One region of the Streptomyces sp. NPDC006516 genome, then DNA from elsewhere that is predicted to be linked to it. Evidence: riboswitches for the same ligand, from Rfam matches in the RefSeq annotation. Region 1 holds a riboswitch; the other holds the start of a gene.
The links. A riboswitch is a leader RNA that binds a small molecule or an ion and turns the genes downstream of it on or off. The one in region 1 is predicted to bind cyclic di-AMP.

Region 1 (4,499 bases):
CCAGCGAACGCCAGTTGTTTTCGTGCCCGTCTCGATCCGGCTCACTTTCGACTGGTGCCAGCCCAGCCTGTCCGCGGCCTCCCGGCTGGTGAGCCCGGCGGCATGGCGCAGGCCGCGCAGTTCCTCCCCGAGTCTGCGTCGGCGTACCAGCGGGCCGTGGCGCATGTCGGCTCCTCTCCTCCCGCGGAGAGCCTCTGCGGCGGCGGCTCGGAAAGTGGCCAGTGTGACGCTTGTGTACGGCTACGGGGGAGAGTTCACCGGATTGGGCGGCAGATATATGCACATCTTGGTGGATCGCCGTCACCGAGGGCCGTATCGGTGGCACTCTGGCGCGAAGCACAATCCAGGCCGATCGCGGGTCGGTCAGGCGGGAAAGGGACGGCGTCGCCATGGCAGACCAGCAAGAAGCAACTGTCACCCTGCCGAGCGACCCGGTCTCGGTGTCCCGGGCCCGCAGACACGTGGCGCGCGTACTCGCCGAGTGGGGTCTCGCGGACGGGAGCGAGACCGCCGACGCCATCCAGCTGATCGTCTCGGAGCTCGCGACGAACGCGGTCCAGCACACCTTCGGCCAGTCACCCACCTTCACCGTGGACCTGCGCCTGGATCGTGACGTCGAGTTGTATCTGGGGGTCACGGACAGCCACCCCCGCTGGCCCCAGCGCCTGCCCGCGGCTGTACGGCAGGACAACGGCCGCGGCATGGTGATCGTCCGGGCGCTCGCCAAGGAACGCGGTGGCCGGCTCAGCGTCAGCCCGACTCCGGACGGGGGCAAGACCGTGGCGATCGAGCTTCCCTGGGCCGTTCCCACGCAGGCCTGAGATTCCACGGGTGGGCCGCCGCACCGGGACGAGGCGACGATTGCCCCGCCGGGCCGCCCGCCCGACAGCTACGACGTGGTGGTACGGCCGAATCCGCTGCGCAGCAGCGCCGTCAGTGTCTCCGAGGCCGCCGTGTTCCGGGTCCCCCGGTGCGCCACCGAGATCGTCCGCCGGAACGTCGCCGGCTCCAGGCGCCGTACGGCGAGTGGTGCCGGGGACATCGCCGCGACCATCTCCGGCACGACTGCCACGCCGAGGCCCGCACTGACCAGCGCGCACACCAGGGCGTAGCCGGGCGACTCGCACACCACGGCGGGCGTCGCCCCCGCCTCGGCGAGCGCACGCTCCACCCCGCGCCTGGGCGGGTGCTCCGGCGCGCTGCTGATCAGTGGCCGGCCGGCCAGTTCGGACACGGGCAGCGGACCGCTTCCCTCGGAGAGCATCTGGCCGACGGCGGTGACGAGCACCAGCTCCTCGACGAGCAACGGCTCCGAGAACACGCCCGCAGGCAGTGGATCAGGGGCCGCCGGCTCGTACGCGTGGGTCAACGCCAGGTCCACGTCCCCCGCCGCCACCGCGGCGACCCCGGCCGGCGGCTCGTAGTCCGTGACGGCCAGCTCGACGTCGGGGTGGGCACGGCGGAACGCGGTGAGCACCGGGGGCAGCAGGTGGATCCCGGCGGTGACGAAGGTCCCTACGCGCAGCCGGCCGCCCGAAAGCCCGGCGAGCCGGGCGAGCTCGTGCCGCGCCTGGTCCATCTCGTCCAGGACGCGCCTGGCACGCCCCGCCAGGAGCTCGCCGGCCGCCGTCAGCCGTGCTCCACGATGGTGTCTCACGAGCAGGGCGGCCCCGGCCTCCCGCTCCAGCTTGGCCAGCTGCTGCGAGAGTGCGGGCGCGGTGTAGCCCAGCCGAGCCGCTGCCCGTGTGATCGAGCCGGCCTCGGCCACCGCCACCAGCGCGGCCAGCCGTGTGGGGTCGTACATTAAGCGTTCCTTTTGGCGGACCCAGAAGATTGCAAGTACACGCTAAAGGCTCCGGGCGTTCAAGGTGGACCCATGGACGCACAACTGCTCGCTTTCGTCGCCGTGGCCGCGGGTATGGTCGCGCTGCCCGGCGCGGACTTCACCGTCGTCGTACGCAACGCACTCGCCTCCCGGCGGTCCGGTCTCGCCTCCGCGGTGGGGGTCGCCGGAGGGTTGCTGGTACACACCGCGCTGGCCGTCGCAGGGCTCGCCGCCGTGCTCGTGACCATGCCGGTCCTGTTTCGTACCGTTCAGCTGCTCGGCGGCGCCTATGTGCTCTGGCTCGGACTCAGCGGCCTGTACGCGCTGCGGCGAAACGCGGTCCGGGAAGGAGAGGCCGGGGAGGGACAGGGAGGCGGGGCACCGACGACGTGGGCCCGCTCCCTGCGCCAGGGCTTTCTGACGAACGCCCTCAACCCGAAGGCGCCCGTCCTCTTCCTCAGCCTGCTGCCCCAGTTCGTTCCCGACGGCTCGCCGCCGCTGCCCAGGACCTTGCTGCTGGCCTCGGTGGTCGTGCTGCTCGCGCTCATCTGGTTCCCGGCCGTGGCGCTGCTGGTGGACCGGCTGGGCCGGTGGCTGCGCCGGCCGCGTACCGCCCGTGCGATCGAGGGCGGCAGCGGCACGGCGCTCACCGCGCTGGGACTCGTCCTGGTGACAGGGCCCCTGCTGCGCTGAACCGGAGGGGGAGAGCTGTCAGCGGACCCTCCCGTACCAGACGCTGTTCGACCAGATCCGCTCCAGCCGGACCACGGCCCCGGTCTTCGGTGAGTGCCACATCTTTCCGTTGCCGGCGTAGATACCGACGTGGTAAACGCTGCGGCCCGCGTGAAAAAAGACCAGGTCGCCGCGTTTCCGCTGCGACCTGGAGATATGGCGGGTCTTGTTGTACTGCTGCTGGGCCGTGCGGGGGAGTTTCTTGCCCACTTTCTTGAACGCGTAGAGCGTGAGGCCGGAACAGTCGAACCTGTGGGGGCCGGTGGCCCCCCATCTGTACGGTGCACCCTTCTTGGAGGCCGCGATGTCCAGCGCCCTCGTCGAATGGCCCGCGGCCTCGGCCTCGTTCACGAGACCGGGGGTCAGCATGGTGGTGCCGACGGCGAATGTGAGAACCGAGGCCGTACCGACCCGGGCGATGAGAGACGGGACATGAACCTGCGCAGGCATGCGCAACCCTTCGTCAGCCGCCTGTGAAGGGTGACCTGTCGGGTTCGGGCTGGCGAAGTTGCCCGGCCGCGCGAAGCGGCTTCACCCCGAGGGCTGTCCGGATGTCCGGTCGGCCCGTTGTGCTCGGGTCCTCCACTCCTGCCGATCCACTCCTGTCGACCAGGCATCCGGACGGCGGCAGGACTCGGCGTCCGCCCGGACCGCCCCGCCGCGGTGGCGGGGGCTTGTCGTCCCAGGGATCTTTACGCACGAACCGTCCCTTTTCCTCGTCGAAGTTCCGATATGTGAGAGTCGTCACCACTGATCCGTTCGGGTGGACGGGGTGCGCCCGAAGGCCCGGCGCTGCCGCCCGACCAGCCGCGTACCAGCGACGGAACGACGAATTCCGCTCAGCGTCCGCATCTGTTGCGCAAGTTGAGCCGTCCCTCGGGCGGGGGAGCCCCTGAGCCGAACGAGCGAGGAAAACTCATCACGTGGCCGGGCGTGTCGTGTGAGGGCGCCGAAAGCCCGGCCGGACGCCGGAGTCGGGCGTCGTCCGCGGTCAACTCGACGCGGCCGGAGGCAGCGCGACGCGTCCGGCACGCCGCTCCCCGTCCAGCAGTCGCAGCGCCCGGGCCAGCGTGGCCGCGTGGATCTGTGACTCGCCCCGCTCGTGCATCAGCGTGAGTGCGTCACGGAGGGCGGTGGCGCGGGAGGCGAGCGCCTGAGCGGCGCGAAGCGCTCCGTAGGTGTCGCTGCCGCGCGCCGGGTTGATGCGGCCGAGCTGGTCGAGGGCCTCCAGGTAGCAGTCGATGAACTCGGCCTCGGCGCGGGTCAGTGCGGGGAGCGGCGGGAACTGGGGCGAAAGCATCGGGCGTTCACCTCGCGAGATGCGGCGGCAGGGGTGGCATGCGGTTCTCCACGACGTGGTCCACCAGCCCGAACGCCAGGGCGGCGGGCGCGTCGAGAACGGTGTCCCGGTCGATGTCGGCGCTGATCTCCCGTACGGACCGCCCCGTGTGACGCGCCAGCATGGCCGTGAGCAGTTCGCGCTCGCGCAGCAACTCGGAGGCCGCGATCTCGAGATCGGAGGGCTGTCCCCTCAACGGCTCGTCCAGGGCGGGTTGCTGGATGACTACCCGGGAGCCGGGCAGGGCATGTCGGCGTCCGGGCGCACCGGCTGCGAGGAGTACGGCGGCACTCGACCCCGCCTGTCCGAGACAGAAGGTCTCCACCTCGCACGCCAGGTAGCGCATGGTGTCGTAGATCGCCGTCATGGCGTTGAAGGAGCCACCGGGCGAGTTGACGTAGAGGGACAGCGGACGGTCCGGATCCGCGTGCTCCAGGTACATGAACTGCGCGATCAGATCGGTCGCCGCGGTGTCGTCGACGGGAGTGCCGAGAAAGACGATGCGCTCGGACAGGAGCTTCGCGTAGGGATCCATCGTCCGGGGCCCGTAGGCGGTGCGCTCGGTGAACTCGGGCAGGACATGGCGGGCGGCGGGACGGAACA
Region 2 (4,499 bases), on a different contig from region 1:
CGGGATGCACCCCACTGTGCTCGCAGCGCGCGACGCCTACCCAGCATGGAACAGCGGAACCGGATCGAGCCGACTACCCACCGAGCATGGCTGAAAACCGCCGTACCACGGATCACCGAACCCCAAGGCTCTTTGCTTGTTTCTGCTCGATTGCCCCATGTAACATGCAGAATTGAACAAAGTGGCGACGATTTCCCCCAGTCCACCCTTCAGGTGCGAGCAGCAGTGGAAGCGGAGTGCGCACATGTCCCATGTGGAGAACGAGACGGCGAGTCAGCCGGAGTGCTGGCGCCGCGCCGCGGAGGTTGCCGTCGGCCGGGCGGCGGCACTGCCCGCCGCCGGTGAGCGCGTCGCCGTGGTCGGCTGCGGAACGTCGTATTACATGGCGCAGGCGTACGCCGCGCTCCGCGAGGCGTCCGGGCTGGGCGAGTCGGACGCGTACGCCGCCTCGGAGTTCCCCTTCGGCCGGGCGTACGACCGGGTCGTCGCCCTGACGCGGTCCGGAACGACGACGGAGGTACTCGGCCTGCTGAGCCGGCTGCGGGGCACCACGCGGACCGTGGTGGTGACCGCCGATCCGCACACTCCGGTGAAGGGCGCGGCGGACGAGATGGTCGTCCTCGACTTCGCCGACGAACGGTCCGTGGTGCAGACGCGCTTCGCGACCACGGCGCTGACCCTGTTCCGCGCCCATCTCGGGCTGCACACCGACCAGGTGGTGCGGGATGCGGAGACCGCGCTGGCGCAGCCGCTGCCCGACGGGGTACTGGAGTGCACCCAGTTCAGCTTCCTGGGGCGCGGATGGACCGTCGGGCTCGCCAACGAGGCGGCGCTCAAGATGAAGGAGGCGTCCTTGTCCTGGACGGAGTCCTATCCGGCGATGGAGTACCGCCACGGCCCCATCAGCATCGCGACGGCCGGAACCGCGACGTGGATGTTCGGCGCCGCGCCGGAAGGGCTCGCGGAACAGGTGCGGTCGACGGGCGCGCGGTGGGTGGAGAGCACGTTGGACCCGCTGGCCGACCTGGTCCGCGTCCAGCGGCTGGCGATCGCCCGCGCGGCGGCGCGCGGTCTCGATCCGGACCTGCCGCGCCATCTGACACGTTCGGTGGTGCTGGACGGAGCGGCGGAGGCCTGAGCACGCGTCAGGGCATACCGCGTACCGGGCCGTCGGGCAGCCCGGTGCGCGGCCGTGACCTGCGGGTCAGTCCTCTTCGAAGTAGGTGTCCAGCACGGCGTCGAGTTCCGCCGTCCACTGCTTGAGGCTGCTCCGGGCCCCCGCCTCGACCTCGGCGTTGAACCACCGGCGGCTCGACAGGTGGACGGTCACGGTGAACCGGCGTCCGAAGCGGCCTGTCTTGATCTCGACCGCGCCGATCTCGGCCCAGTCGAACTCCGCTTCCTGGTCGTCCAGCCGGAAGCGGACACCCTCGGCGTCCACCCGGATCGACCCGCGCCGGTCGCTGACCTCGAAGACGGGACCTTCCGCGGCGTCGCGCGCGGCGCCGGCGCCCACGGCAGCCTCGTCCCCGGAAGCCGCTTCGGCCTCTGCGGACGCCTCGCCACCGGGCGCCGCAGGCTCGGCGTCGGTCAGCTCGGCCACGTCGTCCGCGTGCACGACGGCGTCCTCGGGGTCCCGGACCTCCTCGGACGCCTCCGCCTTCTCCGCCCCCGTCCGGGCGGCAACTGGGGCCGTCAGGCCGGGGATGTACGCCGGGTCTGTCCCCGCGGCGAACTCGGGCTTGGTGTTCGAATCTATGCGCTGCTCCACGGCGGGCAGTATGGACGACGAACCTGTACGAGACCAGTCGCCCGGCCGCCCCTGCCCGTCGTTCCGCACCCACGGCCGCCCGGAGGCAGGCCCGGGAGCGCGCATACGGACGACGGGTGGTGCGGGTTCCGCCGAACCCGCACCACCCGTCGGTGGTGTCCCTCTGTCCCCGCCTTCACGCCTCGCGCGTCAGCAGGTCACGCATCCGCGAGGCTCAGTAGGCCCCGAAGACGTTGTCGATCGAGCCGTACCGGTCGGCGGCGTAGTTGCACGCGGCGGTGATGTTGGCGACCGGGTCGTAGCTGTCCGTCGACGTGCCGGGCACGTGGTAGGCCTCGAAGGTCGGGTCGATGACCTGCAGCAGACCCTTCGACGGGATGCCGGCGGCGGCGTTCGAGTCCCAGTTGTTGATGGCCTGGGGGTTGCCCGAGGACTCGCGCATGATGTTGCGGTGGATGCCCTCGTAGCTGCCGGGGATGCCGTGCTCGGCCATGATCGCGAGCGACTCCTTGATCCAGCCGTCGAGGTCGTTCGTGTACGCGGCCGGCGCGGCGGCCGGAGCAGCCTCGGCGGGCGCACCCTGCGCGGCAACCGACGTACTCGTGCGCTCCGAACGGTCGGCGCGGTCGGCACTCTGCTCGGCGCGGTCGGCGGCCTTGTCGGCCTTCTTCTCCGACGTGTCGGCCGACTTCTTCTCGGCCTTGGCGACGATGGCCAGCTTCAGACCGGGGTGAATGAGGTCGGGGTTTCCGCCGACAGCCTTCCGATTGTCCTCGTACAGGGCCTTCCAGCCACCGTTCACGGAATGCTCGCGGGCGATCTTGGCAAGGGTGTCACCCAAGATCACGGAATAGGTGGTGGAGCCGGACTTCTGAGCGGCAATTCCCTTACCGGTCACGGAAGTCGACGCCGCCTTTTCGACGGTGGCGGTGGCCGGGGCGGCGAACGCACCGGTCGCGCCGATGACGGGAAGGGCGAGAGCGCCCGTGGTCACGACGATGATGCCGCGAGTCAGCGAACTGGTCATGGAACGACGGTGCTTACCGTTTTCGGGCATGCTGAATATCCTCTCCGCCGCCTACGAAGTGAGCTGTCGGGTTCGGGCTGGAGATGCCCGGCCGCATAGAGATGCGACTTCACCCCGAGCCGATCCGGATACGGATCGGCGCTTACCTGGGTCCCCCGCTCCTGCCGTACGAGAAGTGGTCGGGTAACCGGACGGCGGCAGGATTAGGCGTTCCATCCGGAGTGATGGTGACCGTAGGCGAGGAATAGCGAAAGGAACAAGCCCGATCTCGTGATCAAAATTCGCCCGCAAGATCGATTCACCGGAATTCGTGTAATCCATCGCACATTACGTCGGCCATTCTTCTTGGCACAGAAGGGAACCGACCGCTCCGCGCGGGCGTCCCCGGGGTGACCAGTGACGCTGGTCACGGAGTCCGAAAAGGGCGTTTTGCTCTCCCTTGAAGGTCCCCAGGTCACACGAAATGGCCTTTTATGGATTACGGGACTAATTTCAAGAAAGTTACTCAAATCGGGCAGAAGGCTCACAACATCCATCTGCGGGCATACCGGCCGAGTCTGTGTGGAATCGATCTAGGCATGACCGACAACCCCTACGCCTCGTACCCGCGGATCACCGTGCTGCCCGTCCAGCCCGGCGACCCGCCCTTCCGCATCGTCGAGATCGACGGAGAGGTGATCGGCCGGGCGACCGCCATGACGGACGTGCTGTTCGCGGCTGCCACAGCAGGGATCCACATCCACGACCTCGACGATCCCGCCGTCGTGAGGTGGGTGGGCGGCGGCAAGCTCAGCTGGCGGCCGCACTGACGGTCCGACCGCGGTCCGGGTGCGGGTCCCGCGGATGGTCCCGCCCCCGCCGCACGTCCCCCCTTGAGCCTCTCGACCCCCGTACGACCTGCCGCGACCGCCTCCCCGGCGGCGAGGATCGCGCCGACGGCGGGCCGCAAGAACAGGCGGCGGGACACATACCGAGCCGCAGAGCGTCTGACCCATACCTATATGCCAAGCACAGCGCATCCAGGCATTGCAGATGCGAGCCACAGCCTCCTATCGTGTCGCACATGCAGTCCTACACCATCGGGCAGGCCGCCCGTCTTCTCGGCGTGAGCCCGGACACCGCCCGTCGCTGGGCGGACGCCGGACGTGTCGCGACCCATCGCGACGACAACGGGCGCCGCCTCGTCGACGGCCGCGACCTGGCCGCGTTCTCGGTCGAGGTCGCCCAGGCCGGCACGGGCGAGGAGGAGGTCCCGTACACCTCTGCGCGCAACGCCTTCCCGGGCATCGTCACCGCGGTGAAGCTCGGTGACGTCGCCGCCCAGGTGGAGATCCAGGCGGGGCCGCACCGGCTCGTCTCACTGCTGACCCGGGAAGCGGTCGAGGAGCTGGGCCTCGAGGTCGGCATGCAGGCCACGGCCCGCGTGAAGTCGACCAGCGTGCATATCGACCGCACCTGAAGCCGTACACACGTCCGCCGGCGAGTGGCGGCTCTCACCGAGGAGTTCCCTGCGATGTCCCTCTCTCCCACCGGCCGCCGGGGCGCCGCCGCCGCGTCGACGGCGGCGCTGCTGTTCACCCTCGCCGCGTGCGGCGGTGACGGCGGGGACAAGGACGCCGCGGCCCCGAAGACCGAACTGACCGTGCTGGCCGCCTCGTCGCTCACCGATGTCTTCGCGACCGCCGAAGCCGCCTACGAGAA

Region 2: another riboswitch for cyclic di-AMP. It lies ahead of ABZY45_RS25340 (LysM peptidoglycan-binding domain-containing protein); the one in region 1 lies ahead of ABZY45_RS27545 (C40 family peptidase).

Annotation. Positions count from the first base shown of each region.
Region 1 is NZ_JBEXPD010000012.1:151,738-156,236, reverse strand. Features, by position in the region: gene ABZY45_RS27570 (DUF397 domain-containing protein) at 1-45, opposite strand, end outside; partial or broken gene ABZY45_RS27565 (helix-turn-helix transcriptional regulator) at 25-165, opposite strand; gene ABZY45_RS27560 (ATP-binding protein) at 390-821, shown strand; gene ABZY45_RS27555 (LysR family transcriptional regulator) at 890-1,804, opposite strand; gene ABZY45_RS27550 (LysE family translocator) at 1,877-2,518, shown strand; gene ABZY45_RS27545 (C40 family peptidase) at 2,537-3,007, opposite strand; cyclic di-AMP (ydaO/yuaA leader) riboswitch at 3,011-3,207, opposite strand; gene ABZY45_RS27540 (hypothetical protein) at 3,549-3,857, opposite strand; gene ABZY45_RS27535 (ATP-dependent Clp protease proteolytic subunit) at 3,865-4,499, opposite strand, start outside.
Region 2 is NZ_JBEXPD010000010.1:231,891-236,389, reverse strand. Features, by position in the region: gene ABZY45_RS25350 (sugar isomerase) at 245-1,138, shown strand; gene ABZY45_RS25345 (hypothetical protein) at 1,205-1,771, opposite strand; gene ABZY45_RS25340 (LysM peptidoglycan-binding domain-containing protein) at 1,986-2,828, opposite strand; cyclic di-AMP (ydaO/yuaA leader) riboswitch at 2,834-3,018, opposite strand; gene ABZY45_RS25335 (hypothetical protein) at 3,377-3,607, shown strand; gene ABZY45_RS25330 (helix-turn-helix transcriptional regulator) at 3,862-4,257, shown strand; gene modA (molybdate ABC transporter substrate-binding protein) at 4,312-4,499, shown strand, end outside.